Regions from separate parts of the Brevibacillus sp. FSL K6-0770 genome, predicted to be linked through region 3. Evidence: riboswitches for the same ligand, from Rfam matches in the RefSeq annotation. Region 3 holds a riboswitch; each other region holds the start of a gene.
The links. Region 3 has a riboswitch for cobalamin ahead of NST23_RS09910 (ABC transporter substrate-binding protein). Riboswitches for the same ligand answer to the same signal wherever they lie in the genome.

Region 1 (4,692 bases), 3.2 Mb from region 3:
TGCTTTTGAGAAAAATGTGGTATTCGGCGATCAATCACCGAGCAGTTTATTTCCGCTGACGGCTATATTATTGTTGCTCCGATGTGGAATTACGGCGTGCCGCCGATGTTGAAGGTGTATATTGATGCGGTGTGCATCGCCAGAAAAGCATTTCGCATGACGGAAAACGGCGCGGACGGCGTCATTTCCGTCTAGAAACAACTATAATGGAAAAAGGGCCGCCCCGAACATCCATTCTTGTTCGGGGCGGCAATAGTGGCAGTAGCGATGTCGTTACTCGACGTAGCGAATGAGGTGTTCGCGCGGCTGTCTTGTTTTCGGGCGCGGCTCGTTTTTGCGGTAGCCAAAGGCAACCATGCAGGCTACGCCGAAGCGTTCCTTGTCCAGCAGTCCTTCAGCTTGCAGGAGTTCCTCTGCCTGTTTTTTGTCGAAGCCTTCGATCGGGCAGGAATCGATGCCGATCATGGCGGCTGAGGTCATCATGTTGCCAAGGGCGATGTACGTTTGTCTGGCTGCCCATTCGAACATGACGCGCTCGTCTGCAAACAGCTCAAAATCTTGCTTCAAAAATTTGTCGTACATGGCGCTTTTCGCGGTGATGACGTTTTCCGGCAAAAGCTGCACGTTTTTCATCTGGTTCACTACGTAGTCGGAATCAGCCGCCATCTCTTGCTTGGTACGCGCCAGGATGATGACAAAATGACTCGCTGTAGCCAGTTGCTTTTGCGCCCCCCAGGAAACGACAGACAGCTTGTCGCGCAGAGCGCGGTTTTGCACGACGAGAAAGTTCCAAGGCTCAAAACCGAATGAGCTGGGAGAAAGGCGAGCCGTTTCCATAATGAAAGCGAAGTCTTCTTGTGCAATCGTTTTGTCTGCGGCAAATTCTTTAGTGGCGTGTCTGGTTTCGTATGCTTGCAAAATCTGTTCTTTTTGGATCATGTTATCCTCCAGATAAGGTAAGTTATTTTGGGGAAGTCATCGGGTAGAACGGACAAAGGACAGGACGGTTTCGATCAGCTCTGCCTCCTGCTCCCACAGTACCAGGTGTCCCGAAGCGATCTCGTGGTAGCGCGCGTCAGGCAGGAGGGCGGCCATTTCCCTTGTCTGCTCCACAGGCACCATGCGATCGTAAGTCAAGCCGATGGCCAGTGCTGGGGCAGTGACTTTGCCAAGCAAAGGCCGCAGGTTGATGCGAGTGTCAAGTTCAGCCTGTTTGCCAGTACCTTCGGCAAGTGTCGCAGCCAAATTGGCGGTAAACTCATGCAACTGCTCCAACGTTTGAAACGAGCTGTAAAACGCCGGGCTGAAGCCAGTGTGGATGGCGAATTGGGCGAACAGCTCCCGATCCTGACGGAACAGCTTTTGCCACAGATCGAACTGATAGGCGACAGCGAGATCGCTTTCTACCCAGCCTGCGATCGCTGTCACCGATTGGACTCGCTCCGGGTATTTGGCGGCGATGGCCGTTGCTACGACAGCGCCGAGCGAGTAGCCTACGACATGAAAGTGCGTAAAGCCTTCCTGCATAACTGCCTGCGCATTTTGCTCGACCAGATCGTCCAGCTCCAGCCGCTCGTGGGCATCTTGCGTTTTGCCCGAGCCGCTGTAATTGGGGGTGATGACGGTAAAGTCAGGTGCCAGCGCCTTGCCGAGATTGCCCCACGTGCCTTCGTAACTGCCTCCTGTACCGTGGATCAACAGCACGGCTGGCCCGCTTCCTTCTACTGCATATGCGACGTTTATGGGACCAACCTGAACGAATTTTTCCATGAGGGCCTCCTTGAAATCGTGTTTTACAAAAGTGATCTTACCGAATACACTGTAAAAAAGTAAGTACGCACTTTTTCGTTGAATACTTACCAAAAGGGAAGTGAGAACCATGGGAAACCAACAGGTGATTTATCAAATAAACGGCAAACAGTTTCAGTGTCCGATCGAGCTGTCTGTTTCCATTCTTGCAGGAAGATGGAAAACGACGATTATTTGCCAGCTGCTGAACGGGAAAAAGCGGTACGGTGAACTGAAAAAAAACATCATGGGCGTGAATCACAAAATGCTCGCGGAACAGCTGCGGGAGCTGGAAGAGTCGGGGATTGTGCTGCGGCATGTGTACCCGGTCGTTCCGCCAAAGGTGGAGTACGAGCTGACAGAGCGGGGAGAAGCACTGCGTCCCGTGATTGAATACTTGATCAAATGGGGAGAGCAGTTTGGCACGCCTGTGGCGGATGAAGTGGAGCCGACTGCCTAAAACTGCTGAAAGCACCGGGCCATAATCGCATACGACAACCATACGACCACCTGAGAACGGCGGATTTTTTTCGGGCGAAGGCAAAAAGGGAAGGAAGCGGCCGATTTGTTTTTACGGTCCCCCCTCCCTATGAAAATAATGGTATAATCAGCCAAGAATAGCATGCAGCTAGGTGCCTTTGCGAGAGCAAGGGGTAACAGGGAATCGGGTGAAAATCCCGAGCGGTCCCGCCACTGTAATTGGTGAGTTCTCTTTCCAACATGTCACTCGGTATGGAGCATAACCATCGGGGAAGACGAAAGAGCGCGATGAGCCAAAAGCCAGGAGACCTACCTAGTTTGTCACACCCGTAATCCTTCGCGGAAAAGGTGAGGTGTAGGAAGAAGCTGCGACAGCTTGTGTCTATTTATTCATGATGTCGACTGATTACTTCTACACGTTTGCCTCGTCCGGCGGGACGGGGCTTTTCTATTGATCACAAAAAGATAGGGAGTGGAAACGATGCTGCAAAAGAACCGGAAAAGCTGGATCGGCAAAGCATGGCTGTTTGGCCTGCTCACGATTTTTTTGGTCGTGACTGGCTGCTCTGCTGCTTCACCGTCATCGTCAACGCCTGCGGAACAGAAAACTGAACAGGCGGTGCCGCAGGAAAAGCAGGAGCTTGCTTTTCAAGATTCCGCAGGGACTGCGATCACGGTAAAGCTGCCAGTAGAGCGGGTGGTCGTGCTCAATCGCAACACGGCAGAAGCGATCAAGCTGCTGGGAGCCGAGCAGTACGTGCTGGCTACAGGCGACACGACGGTCAAAAATAACCCGTACCTCGGATTTGACAGCAAGCCGGATGTGGGGGAAACGAAGCAGATCAATCTGGAGCAAATCATCAGCTTGAAGCCGCAAATCGTCTTTGCCTATACGAATCGCCCCGACAAGACGCTGGAGGAAAAGCTGGAGCCAGCCGGAATCAAAGTCGTGCGAATGAACAACTATTTGCCGGAACAGATGGATGAGGAGCTGAAGCTGCTCGGTAAAATTTTTGATAAATCGGACAAGGCAGACGAATTTCTCGCCTGGAAGCATTCGATTGAAAAGCTGTTAGCGGACCGGGTGGCAGGCATCAAGGAGGAAGACAAAAAACAGGTGCTTGCCTTGTCAGCCGGATTTCTCAATACGAACGGGGGCTACCGGATTTTCCCCAGCCAGTCGTTGGACGGGAAGCCAGGAGTAGGGGAAGGCTACGCGACGATTCTGGCTGGCGGGAAAGACGCTGCCGACTTGCAATGGAATCCGGCGGAGGCGTCGACTACGATCATGGTCGACGAGGAATATGTGCTCAAGCGCAACCCGGAGGTCATTACCCTGCACGGCACCTGGCTGGGTGGCTACAATGTGAAGGATACGAAGCCGTTTGAGGAAGCGCTGCGCCATATTATGAGCACGACATCTGTTTCGCGGCTCAAGGCGGGGCAAAGCAAAGACATTTACTTTTTCTACACCAACTTTGTCGGATCGGACAAGCGGTATATCGGCAATCTCCAACTAGCCAAATATTTGTACCCGGATAAATTCCAGGATATCGATCCCGAGCAGTATGCCAAAGAGTATTTTGAAAAATGGTTAGGCGTGCCATACCAAGGCATTTGGCACTATTCGTTCAAAGATGTTCAATGACAGCCAAGGACAACCGCTGAGCAAGCCAGTGCAGCGACCGATCCAGGCCATCTATCACGGGAGCGTGAAAAGCAAGCTGCTCGTTTTGACAAGCCTTTTCCTCCTACTGGTGTTGCTGACGCTTTACGCAGTCAGTCAGGGGCTGTAGAAGTTGCGTTGCCTGAGCTTTTGGCTATTTTGTCCGGACGCGCTTCCGATGAGATGACCGCCTACATCGTATACGAGATTCGGCTGCCGCGCATGGTCATGTCGATCATTACAGGAGTTTCGCTGGCATGTGCCGGTGCGATTATGCAGGCGATTTTGCGCAATCCGCTGGCAGACCCTTTTACGCTCGGCGTATCGAGCGGAGCGGCTTTTGGAGCAGCATTGGCGATCGTGGCCGGGACGAGTGTGTTTGGCATCAACCTCGTTTCGAGCGGACAGTGGATGATCGCTCTTAATGCGTTTGTGTTTGGCTGTCTCGCTGTGGGCGCGGTCTACGGCATCGCCAAGCTCAAAAACAGCTCGACGACCGTACTGCTTTTGGCGGGGGTGGCCATTGGGCAACTGTTTTCGGCGGGCGTTTCCGGTTTGAAGTTTTTTTCCAACAACGAAGCGTTGAAAGACTTGGTTGTCTGGCTCATGGGAGGATTTTGGGGAGCGAAATGGCAAGTGCTGCACATTTTGCTGCCGCTCGTGATCATCTCGCTTGTCCTTTTGCTGAAATACGCCTGGGACCTGAACTCGCTATGCGCTGGCGAAGATGTGGCGCGAACGCTCGGCGTCAATGTCAA
Region 2 (4,692 bases), 830 kb from region 3:
CGACAGCCGGATACCAGTTGACGCTTTTTTTCCACGCCTCATCGGATGGGCGCAGCCACGGGACGGGAATCCGCGTAAAAAAGGCAATCGCGTGCCAAAATGCATTCATCCTTTGATCCTCCACGGGATTCCGGCCATTACCGCGTAGACGGCATCCGCCTGCCGTGCAGTCTGTTGATTGACATCCCCGAGCACATCGGCGAACCATCTGCCCAGCCGATTCATCGCCACTCCGCCCAAGCCGACCTCGCTGGTGACTGCGATCACTTTTTGCGGGGAGCGGCTGACGAGGGCAAGCCACGCCTCCAGTTCCTGCAAAAGCGCTTCGGTATGCTCCTGGCTGCGCCACTGCGCTTCCTCGACGCTCATCAGCCGATTGCTCACCCATGTCGACAAGCAATCAATCAGCACGACCCCGTAGCCTGATGCAACGCTCTCGTAGTCGCAAAGCCGCTCCCCTACCTCGACGCTTCCCCATTGACTTGGACGGCGCTCTTTGTGCCGCTCGATCCGCTGCTTCATCTCTTCGTCCCAGGCTTGCCCCGTTGCTACGTAAAGAACTCGCTCGCCAGCCTGTTCGGCCAGCTCTTCGGCAAAGCGGCTCTTGCCGGAGCGAACGCCGCCTGTCACCAACACCAGACTCAACGCTTGCCGCCCCTTTCATCCCGCACCTCGCGCAAGACCGCCATCAGGCGAGCATTTTCCGCACTTCCGCGAACCGCGATGCGCACGTCATGGGCAGTCAGTCCGGGATACATCGCGCAATTGCGGATCAGCACCCCTTTTTTGCCAAGCCATTCTTGCAACTGGGCCGCCGGCAGCTCCCCCGGCGAGCGAACGAGCAAGAAGTTCGCCTCTCCCGGCCACACTTGCCATCCCAGCTCCTTGCCGACGAAGTCGAGCAATTTGGCCCGCTCTTCGGCGATCAGGCTGCGGGTTTTTCGCTCGTACTCCTGCTCCATCAGGCACAGTTCCCCCGCCAAAAGGGCCAGCGCATTCACGCTCCAGCTCACTTGCTTTTGCCGCATGTTGGCGATCACGTCTGGATGGGCGATCGCGTATCCCAGACGCAGGCCGGGAATCGCATACATTTTCGTCATCGACCGCATCAAAATGACCCATGGAAAGCTCTCCAGGCGACTCGCCAGCGTAAACTGCCGTTCTTCCGCCACGAAATCGAGAAAAGCTTCGTCCACGACCAGCCAGGTGCCTGTCTCTGCCGCCCAGTCCGCCATTTGCAACAGCTCCTGCGGCTCGTACAAGATCCCGGTCGGGTTGTTCGGCGAGCCGACAAATACGAGATCAGCCTGTTCAAACAGCTTGTACAGCTCGGCGCGATCCGGCTTGTAGCCGTTCTCTGCTTTTCCGTAGCAACCAATGACACGCGCGCCAAACTGCTCGGAAAGCTCTGCATATTCCGAAAAGCACGGATACACGACGCCGACTGTCTCTGGTTGCAGCCCGAGAATCGCCAAAGCCATCGCTTCCGCCGCTCCATTGGCTGGCAAAAGATATGCTTCCGGCAGTCCGAGACGCTTCGCCAGCGCCTTGCGAAACTCGCGGTGTCCCGGGTCCGGATAGCGCAACACCGCAGACAGCGAATCCAGCAGCATGTCCCTGACCCGTTCCGGCATGCCGAGCGGATTGATATTGGCGCTGAAATCGAGAAACTCTCCAGGCTTTACGCCAAAGCGTTGCGAGGCGGTCAGCAAGTCGCCACCGTGACCATACGTTTCCAGCACGTTCATTAAAATTCTACCCCCAGCACTGCTGGTATTCCTTCGTCATAGTAATGCTTGAGCGGCTTCATTTCTGTCACCAGATCAGCCATGTCCATCACTTCCTGCTTGGCGCTCCGCCCCGTCACGACCAGATGCACATGGCTCGGCCTGTTTTGAATCGCTTCCAAAACATCCGAAAGCGGCAGCACATCGTCAATGGGAAAACGGTCGATCGCCAGCGCGTTGTTCAGCTCGTCCAAAATCACGACGTCATACGCTCCCGAAGACAGCGTTTCCCGGGCAAAAGTCCACGCCTCCTTGAGCGCTTCCCGATGCTCCTCTGGCGTCTTCGTCCACGTAAAGCCTACGCCCTTTTGCACGATCTCGATGCCGAGCTTGTCAAAAATGATTTTCTCTCCATACGTCCGCTCAGGCGACTTGATGAACTGAATCATAATCACCTTTTTTCCCCGCCCGGTCGCCCGTACAGCCAAGCCCACCGCTGCTGTCGTCTTTCCTTTTCCGTCTCCGGTATAGACCAAAAACAGTCCACGTTTATTGCTCACAACGCACACCCCCAGATTGAAGTGAAGACCTTGCTGTCATTTTGACCCTACATACTTTTCAGGGCCCCCGTCAGTTACCTAAAAAGGATAGTTTTCTCCAGCCCTTTTCAGGTACTTTTCGGGGACCCCATTGTCCAGTCCAAAAAGTGTCAGCGATTGCTTGTCAGGCGCACAAAAAAACGCTTTGTTTTCCAAAATCTAGAAGGAAAACAAAGCGCGGATAGCTGACAAAAACAATCCTCACCTCTTCCTTTGACCCGAAGGAAAACAGTGCATACACCAAAACAGGCAGGTTTCCTGGCTCAAGGATCATCACTCTTCTTCTCCTTCCCGCCTCGTAGTGGGGCAGTGGATGGCGCCGTTGCCAGGAAGAAGAGCTACTCTTTTACAGTGGCGGGACCGCGTTGGCATTTCACCAAACTTCCCTTTTAACCCTGTCTTTCACGAAATAAGCACTCGCAAAAACACAAGGACCTGTTTTCTATCCTATTCAAATGTCGTTCATTCATTTCAATAACACTCACTTGTTTTAATAATAGCAAATGCTACCGTGGATTCAAGCAAAAGCTGCAAATCGGAGAGGGAAAATGGAAAAACACGGAAAATCCGAGGGAGCGATTCTTGCAAACAACGAAAAAAGCCAGCCTGAGCTGACTTTTAAACTTCCCATCATTAACCAGCGAGGAAATCAGCCAAGATCACTTCCATGTCAAACGGGGTAATCCCCTCTTCCATGGAAAAAACCGTGTCTGCTTCCTCCATCCGGTCGGTAATCGTCCCTCTCGCCTGTGCGTGCAGGGTGAACAGCTCGTGCAAGGTCGGCTTCACAAGTGTCGTCAGCGCGCGGCCCATCCATTCGATACCGCCGCCATTTGCCTCTACGTTGTTGACGAAGCGCGGATGCGAACGCAGCGCGATGTCCGTCCAAATGACTTTTCGCTCTGCCAGATCGAGAATGACCGGGAGGCAGATCGTCGAACGGGCAGCGATGTCGGCTTTATCCTGAACTGTCAACGGTTCAAAAACTTCGCCGGACTCGGGCTGACTGCGGATCATCCAGCCTGCGAAGCACTCCGGCAAATCGCAATACGGCTGGCTCGTAAACGAGTTCAGTGACATCACGACATAGCGCCCGCCGTATCGAAGCACTGACTCGATATCGACATCGATGAACTCGCACGCTCCGTTCGGCGCCTGTACGACATCGCCGCTATGGCAGGCGCGATACTTCGCGGACCGCAAATTGGTGTAGGACACATGCTCCATGTACGTCCACTTCTCGTCATACAGGACAGCGGACAAATCGATATCTACCCGCCCGGTAGGGACATCGTTGACGATCCCTTCCTTCCACCAGGTGAAAAAGCGGATCGTGCTCCCCTCGGGGATCGGCAGTCTGGAGCCGCGCGCTATCGTGCGCAACGCCTTGCTTGCCGATCTTTGGGAAAAAGGCACCAGTTGCTCGTGCAATTGCGGGTCGATATAAACTTTTCCGAGAGTAGGCAAGGCAGAAAAGCGCCGAATCAATACCTCGCGACATATCCCGGCTGCACGCGCGCGCTGTTCATCCGCCAGCTGCGGAAGCATATTGGGGATCGCCTGTACTTTTGCCACTTCTCCTTTTGGAAAGAACGTTCGCCACTCACCGTATCGCTCCCGCTTGTCAAAGTGATTCATCACCTGCAAAAGGACGGGGGTCGATACAGAAGTCGCTATCTGCTCAAAGGAGCGCAACACCTGATCGCCCGCTTCCGTCAAGCGGAGCATGTGATCCAGCCGTCGGGCAAATTCACCTGGCCGTTGCATCAGCAATCTGGTCGCTTCTTTTATATCGCACGCCAGGATCGCCAGCTCGACCTGACTGTTGAAAGTCTCGATGCGCCGATTGTTGCGCAAAATATCAAACGCTTCCGCTGCCCGCGGATAACGGTCTTTGTATTCAAAAGGATGCAAAATCTCCCCGAGGCGAATCCAGCGGTTTTTATAGCGCTGCATGTCTTCCGCCAGGTTCGGGCTTGCTTCCAGCAATCGAAGCAACAGCCTGCGCTCGGCCCGTCTGAACTTGCGAAACTTCGCAGGGGCAGCCAGGCTGACATCCCCGTCGGACAGAGCCGTCGCCAGTCGCAGAACATCTGTTGACGTCTTGCAATACTTCGCAAAAAAGTCAGGCGGCATTTTGTCGGCCCGAAGCAACACGCTCGCCACGACAGCGGCATTTTCCTTGTGCGGGATTTCCGGCGGCAAAGCTTCCGCAATCCCTTTGCAACCGTGAATCAAGCCTTTCAAGTCTTCCTTGTCCTGAGCGGAGAGCGAGCTGTTCGCCCGCAGCATGTTCATGCCTATTTGCAGCAGCTCTTCGTCCGTTCCCAGTTGAATCACTTTCAAACGGGATTCTTTCAGGAGCG
Region 3 (4,692 bases):
GCTAGGTTTGATGGAGCAATGGTTCTTTGCGCAAGAACTGAAATGGCTGCCATCCGTTGGTCGCGACAATTCGCGTAATCCTGTAGAGGCCATTACGCAGTTCTATATACTGGACACGATTATGGCTGGACAGTGGGATCAGCTGTGGGAAGTGGTCAAGCATTTGATCCTGCCCGGAGTGGCTCTCGGAACGATTCCGATGGCGATTATCGCCCGGATTACCCGATCGAGCATGCTGGAAGTGATGCGTGCGGATTACGTCAGAACAGCCCGGGCAAAAGGCTTGGCGCAGTTCTGGGTCGTGTACAAGCATGCATTGAAAAATGCGATGATTCCAGTGTTGACGGTGATTGGTCTGCAAACAGGCTTGCTCCTGGGGGGAGCGGTGCTGACCGAAACGATTTTTGGCTGGCCCGGCGTCGGCCGCTACATTTTCACAGCCATCGGAAACCGGGATTATCCGGTGATCCAGTCCGGCATCTTGGTGATCGCTACGATTTTCGTACTGATCAATCTCTTGGTCGACCTTCTGTATGCTTACATTGACCCGCGCATTAAATACCGCTAGAGGAGGGACAAAGGAGATATGGCAGAAACTCACGTACAGACTGTGACCTGGAAAGTAAAGGATGAAGAAGTAGTCTCTCCTTGGCGGGAAGCGTGGAGAGCGCTGCGCAAGAACAAGCTGGCGATGGTCGGATTGGCGATTATCCTGTTTTTCGTGGCGGTCGCTGTGTTTGCTCCGATGATCGCGCCGTATCCTTATGATGAAGGCGAGCTGGTCATGAAAAACAAGCCGCCATCGGGGGAGCACTGGTTTGGAACGGATTACAACGGGCGGGACGTGTTCAGCCGCGTCGTGTACGGGGCGCGCATTTCCTTGTGGGTAGGCACCTTTTCCGTCATCGGCTCGGTCGTCGCCGGAACGATTCTCGGCTTGCTCGCCGGATTTTACGGCAAATGGATTGACACGCTGATCTCCCGCATTTTTGATATTATGCTGGCGTTCCCAAGCATTTTGTTGGCGATTGCGATTGTCGCGATTTTGGGGCCGTCTTTGCAAAACGCGCTGTTGGCGATTGCCATTATCAACATTCCGACTTTTGGACGTCTGGTTCGCTCGCGGGTTCTCAGCTTGAAGGAAGAAGAGTTCGTCATGGCGGCGCGCGCGATCGGAATGAAAGATTCCCGGATCATTATGCAGCACATTTTGCCGAACAGCCTGGCTCCGATCATCGTGACAGGGACGATGGGGATTGCTACTGCGATCATTGAAGCGGCGGCACTCGGCTTCCTTGGACTCGGTGCGCAGCCACCGGAGCCTGAGTGGGGGAAAATGCTTTCCGATTCCCGTCAATACATTCAAAAAGCGCCGTGGACGGTTATTTTTCCCGGACTGTCGATCATGTTGACCGTACTTGGCTTCAACCTGATTGGCGACGGCTTGCGGGATGCGCTTGATCCACGGATGAAAAATTAGTTGTAGTGCGAAGGGCAGTAGGGACACAAGCGTCCAGGCTGCCCCTTTTTTCGCGTCTGCTGGCTTATTTTCTTTGGGCATATGCTGGAGGATTCATGAGAGAATTTTCCGCTTCTCTCTTCTTTTTTAGGCAGGAAAATGGTATTCTCAGGGGTAGAATATTGTCGAAAGAGAAGGTGACGCAGTTGTTCCAGGAGCGTATTTCGAAGCTGCACGATTTTTTGGCAAACCATGAGTTAGACGCGGTATTGATCACTTCTCCCAAGCATGTTTACTATTTGACCGGGTTTTTTACTGATCCGCACGAGCGTTTTATGGGGCTGATCATTCCGGCCCAAGGCGAGCCTTCGCTGATTGTGCCTGCCCTTGATCGGGAAGCGGCGGTGGCAGCATCGTTTGTTCAGACGATTCTTACACATACGGATACGGACAATCCGTACGAGATTCTCAAGCAGGCGTTGCCAGCGGGCTTGTCCAAGCTGGGCATCGAGAAAAGCCACATGACGGTAGAACGCTTCGAAGCCATGGGACAAGTCGTCGGTGCGCAGAGCTACACCGATGTGGAAGAACCGCTTCGTGAAATGCGCCTGATCAAATCGGCAGATGAAGTTGCCCGTTTGAAAAATGCGGTTCAACTGATCGAAGATACGCTTGGCGAGACGTTGAAAAAATTCAAAGTCGGTCAGACCGAAATGGAGATTGTCGCGGAACTGGAATTTCAGATGAAGCGTCTGGGAGCAGATGGCCCATCCTTTTCCACGATGGTACTGGCAGGCGAAAAATCGGCATTGCCGCATGGAACGCCAGGGTCGCGCCAGGTGCAGGAAGGCGATTTGCTGCTGTTTGACATCGGCGTAGCAGCTGATGGTTACGTTTCGGATATTACCCGCACGTTTGCCGTCGGGGAAGTCAGCGAACAACTGCGCGAGATTTACGAGACAGTGCTTGCGGCGAATGAGGCGGCGATTGCAGAGGTTCGTCCAGGCGTGACTTTTGCCCATCTCGACAAGACCGCTCGCGACTTGATTGCCGCGCGAGGCTATGGCGAATACTTCATGCACCGACTGGGACACGGTTTGGGCATGGATGTGCACGAATATCCGTCCGTACATGGTCAAAATCAGGAAACGCTTCGCCCGGGCATGGTGTTCACCATCGAGCCAGGCGTTTACGTACCGGGAGTAGGCGGCGTGCGCATTGAAGACGATGTGCTCGTAACCGAATCAGGCGTGGAAGTATTGAGCAAGTTCCCGAAACAATTGACTGTGATTGGCTAACGATCACGAAACACACAATTTCATATGAATCTGATGGTGCTGGCTGGAATCGTTTGGTTCCGCCAGCTTAATAGGGAAGTCCGGTGAAAATCCGGCGCGGTCCCGCCACTGTAAACGAGGAGTGCCTAGTACGCAGCAACCACTGTTTTTCGCGAGACGAAAAATGGGAAGGGAACTAGGCATGTTGATTCGTGAGCCAGGAGACCTGCCATGAGATCATTTGCAATCGACCCACGAGGATGGGACAGATGTAGAAGCAATCTTTAGAAAAGGCGCTCCACAAACGCTGGATCTATAGATATGTCTGCGTATGTCGAGCACCTCCCGATTGGAAAACTGGGGGGTGCTTTTTTCTATGGGTATCATCGTGGCAGCAACACGTGGAGAGGGGGGATGCCATTTCCTGTATTGCCAAACGGAGCGGCTTTCCGTATAGTGTAGATGTAATTCGTAACAATTACGATTTGCATAACGATTGTTTTCATCGTACAGAGAACATGAAAAGAAGAGAGGGTAACAAAACAAATGAATAAAACACCTAAGAAAAAGAAAGCCTTGCAAGGATTTTGGTTCGCGTCTGTGACTGCAATCATGCTGCTCATGTCTGCGTGTGGTTCCGCAACACCGGCAGCTCCTGAACAAGCTGCTACCAAGCCAGGCTCGGAGCAAGCTGCCCAGCCTGCCGCTGGCGAAAACAAGCCAGTGACAATCGTCAACAACGGCATCGAAATGACTTATCCGGAAGCACCAAAACGCGCTGTCACCATGAACCAGCACGTGACGGAAATTATGCTCGCTCTCGGTCTGGCTGACAAAATGGCCGGGACTGCGTATTTGGACGATCAAATTTTGCCTGAGTTGAAAGCTGACTACGACAAAGTGCCTGTGCTGTCCGACAAGTACCCGACGAAAGAAGTGCTGATGGCTGCCAACCCTGACTTTGTGTATGCAGGCTGGAAAAGCGCCTTTGGCGATAAAGGTGTAGGCTCGATGGAGGAGTTGGAGAAAGCAGGGGTCAAATCGTACCTGCAAGAGTCTTCCAACAAGCCGGGCCCGACTATTGACGACGTATTCGCTGACATTGCAAACATCGGCCGCATTTTCCGCGTGGAAGACAAGGCGAACGAACTGATTGGCAAAATGAAAGCGGAAATGGAACAAACGACAAGCAAAATCGGTACCGTGGACAAGCCGCTCAGCGTGTTTGTGTACGATAGCGGAGAAGATCAGCCGTTCACAGCTGCAAACAACTACATGACTGCCCTGATCAAGGCGGCGGGCGGCAAAAACGTGTTTGACGACATTCAAAAAGGCTGGGCAACCGTGAGCTGGGAAGAAGTCGTGAACCGCAAGCCTGACGTTATCGTTGTCGTGGATTACGGCGACAAAACGATTGATCAGAAGAAAGAGTTTTTGCTCGCCAAAAAGGAACTGGCTGACTTGCCAGCGATTCAAAACAAACGTTTGATTGTATTGCCACTGTCCGCAGCTTCCGAAGGGGTACGCGCACCGATCGCGCTGAAAATCCTCGGCGAAGGACTGTACCCGGATAAATTCAAATAAAGAACGGCTGCTTAATTAAGGAGGGAACGGCCCTGCATAAGATCAAGATGCCCTTCATCATCGTTGCCCTGCTGATCGGGTTGCTCGTCTCGATTACGTTTGCGGTAACACTCGGCTCGGTGGAAATCAAACCAGCGACAGTATGGAAAATTGCCTTATCGAATCTTCCGCTGACCAACCAGTGGATCGAAGTGGATTGGTCAAAAGGAGAGCAGACAATTATCTGGGATATTCGGTTTCCCCGTGTCCTGTTGGGGGCAGTTGTCGGGGCTGGTCTATCTGTTGTGGGGGTTGCGATTCAGTCTCTCGTTCGCAACTCCCTGGCAGATCCGTACATATTAGGCGTTTCCTCGGGAGCATCGGCTGGAGCGA

Region 1: linked by a shared signal. The riboswitch ahead of NST23_RS24850 (ABC transporter substrate-binding protein) and the one ahead of NST23_RS09910 (ABC transporter substrate-binding protein) in region 3 are both predicted to bind cobalamin.
Region 2: linked by a shared signal. The riboswitch ahead of cobO (cob(I)yrinic acid a,c-diamide adenosyltransferase) and the one ahead of NST23_RS09910 (ABC transporter substrate-binding protein) in region 3 are both predicted to bind cobalamin.

Annotation. Positions count from the first base shown of each region.
Region 1 covers NZ_JBBOBQ010000001.1:5,230,401-5,235,092, reverse strand. The annotation lists gene NST23_RS24870 (NAD(P)H-dependent oxidoreductase) at 22-195, shown strand; gene NST23_RS24865 (NAD(P)H-dependent oxidoreductase) at 274-936, opposite strand; gene NST23_RS24860 (alpha/beta fold hydrolase) at 976-1,770, opposite strand; gene NST23_RS24855 (winged helix-turn-helix transcriptional regulator) at 1,880-2,248, shown strand; cobalamin riboswitch at 2,402-2,599, shown strand; gene NST23_RS24850 (ABC transporter substrate-binding protein) at 2,750-3,916, shown strand; gene NST23_RS24845 (FecCD family ABC transporter permease) at 4,073-4,692, shown strand, end outside.
Region 2 covers NZ_JBBOBQ010000001.1:1,201,009-1,205,700, reverse strand. The annotation lists gene cobS (adenosylcobinamide-GDP ribazoletransferase) at 1-109, opposite strand, end outside; gene cobU (bifunctional adenosylcobinamide kinase/adenosylcobinamide-phosphate guanylyltransferase) at 106-636, opposite strand; gene cobD (threonine-phosphate decarboxylase CobD) at 642-1,748, opposite strand; gene cobO (cob(I)yrinic acid a,c-diamide adenosyltransferase) at 1,748-2,287, opposite strand; cobalamin riboswitch at 2,558-2,779, opposite strand; gene NST23_RS06105 (TerD family protein) at 2,960-4,692, opposite strand, start outside.
Region 3 covers NZ_JBBOBQ010000001.1:2,034,550-2,039,241, forward strand. The annotation lists gene NST23_RS09895 (ABC transporter permease) at 1-568, shown strand, start outside; gene NST23_RS09900 (ABC transporter permease) at 587-1,480, shown strand; gene NST23_RS09905 (M24 family metallopeptidase) at 1,666-2,757, shown strand; cobalamin riboswitch at 2,775-2,984, shown strand; gene NST23_RS09910 (ABC transporter substrate-binding protein) at 3,283-4,320, shown strand; gene NST23_RS09915 (FecCD family ABC transporter permease) at 4,368-4,692, shown strand, end outside.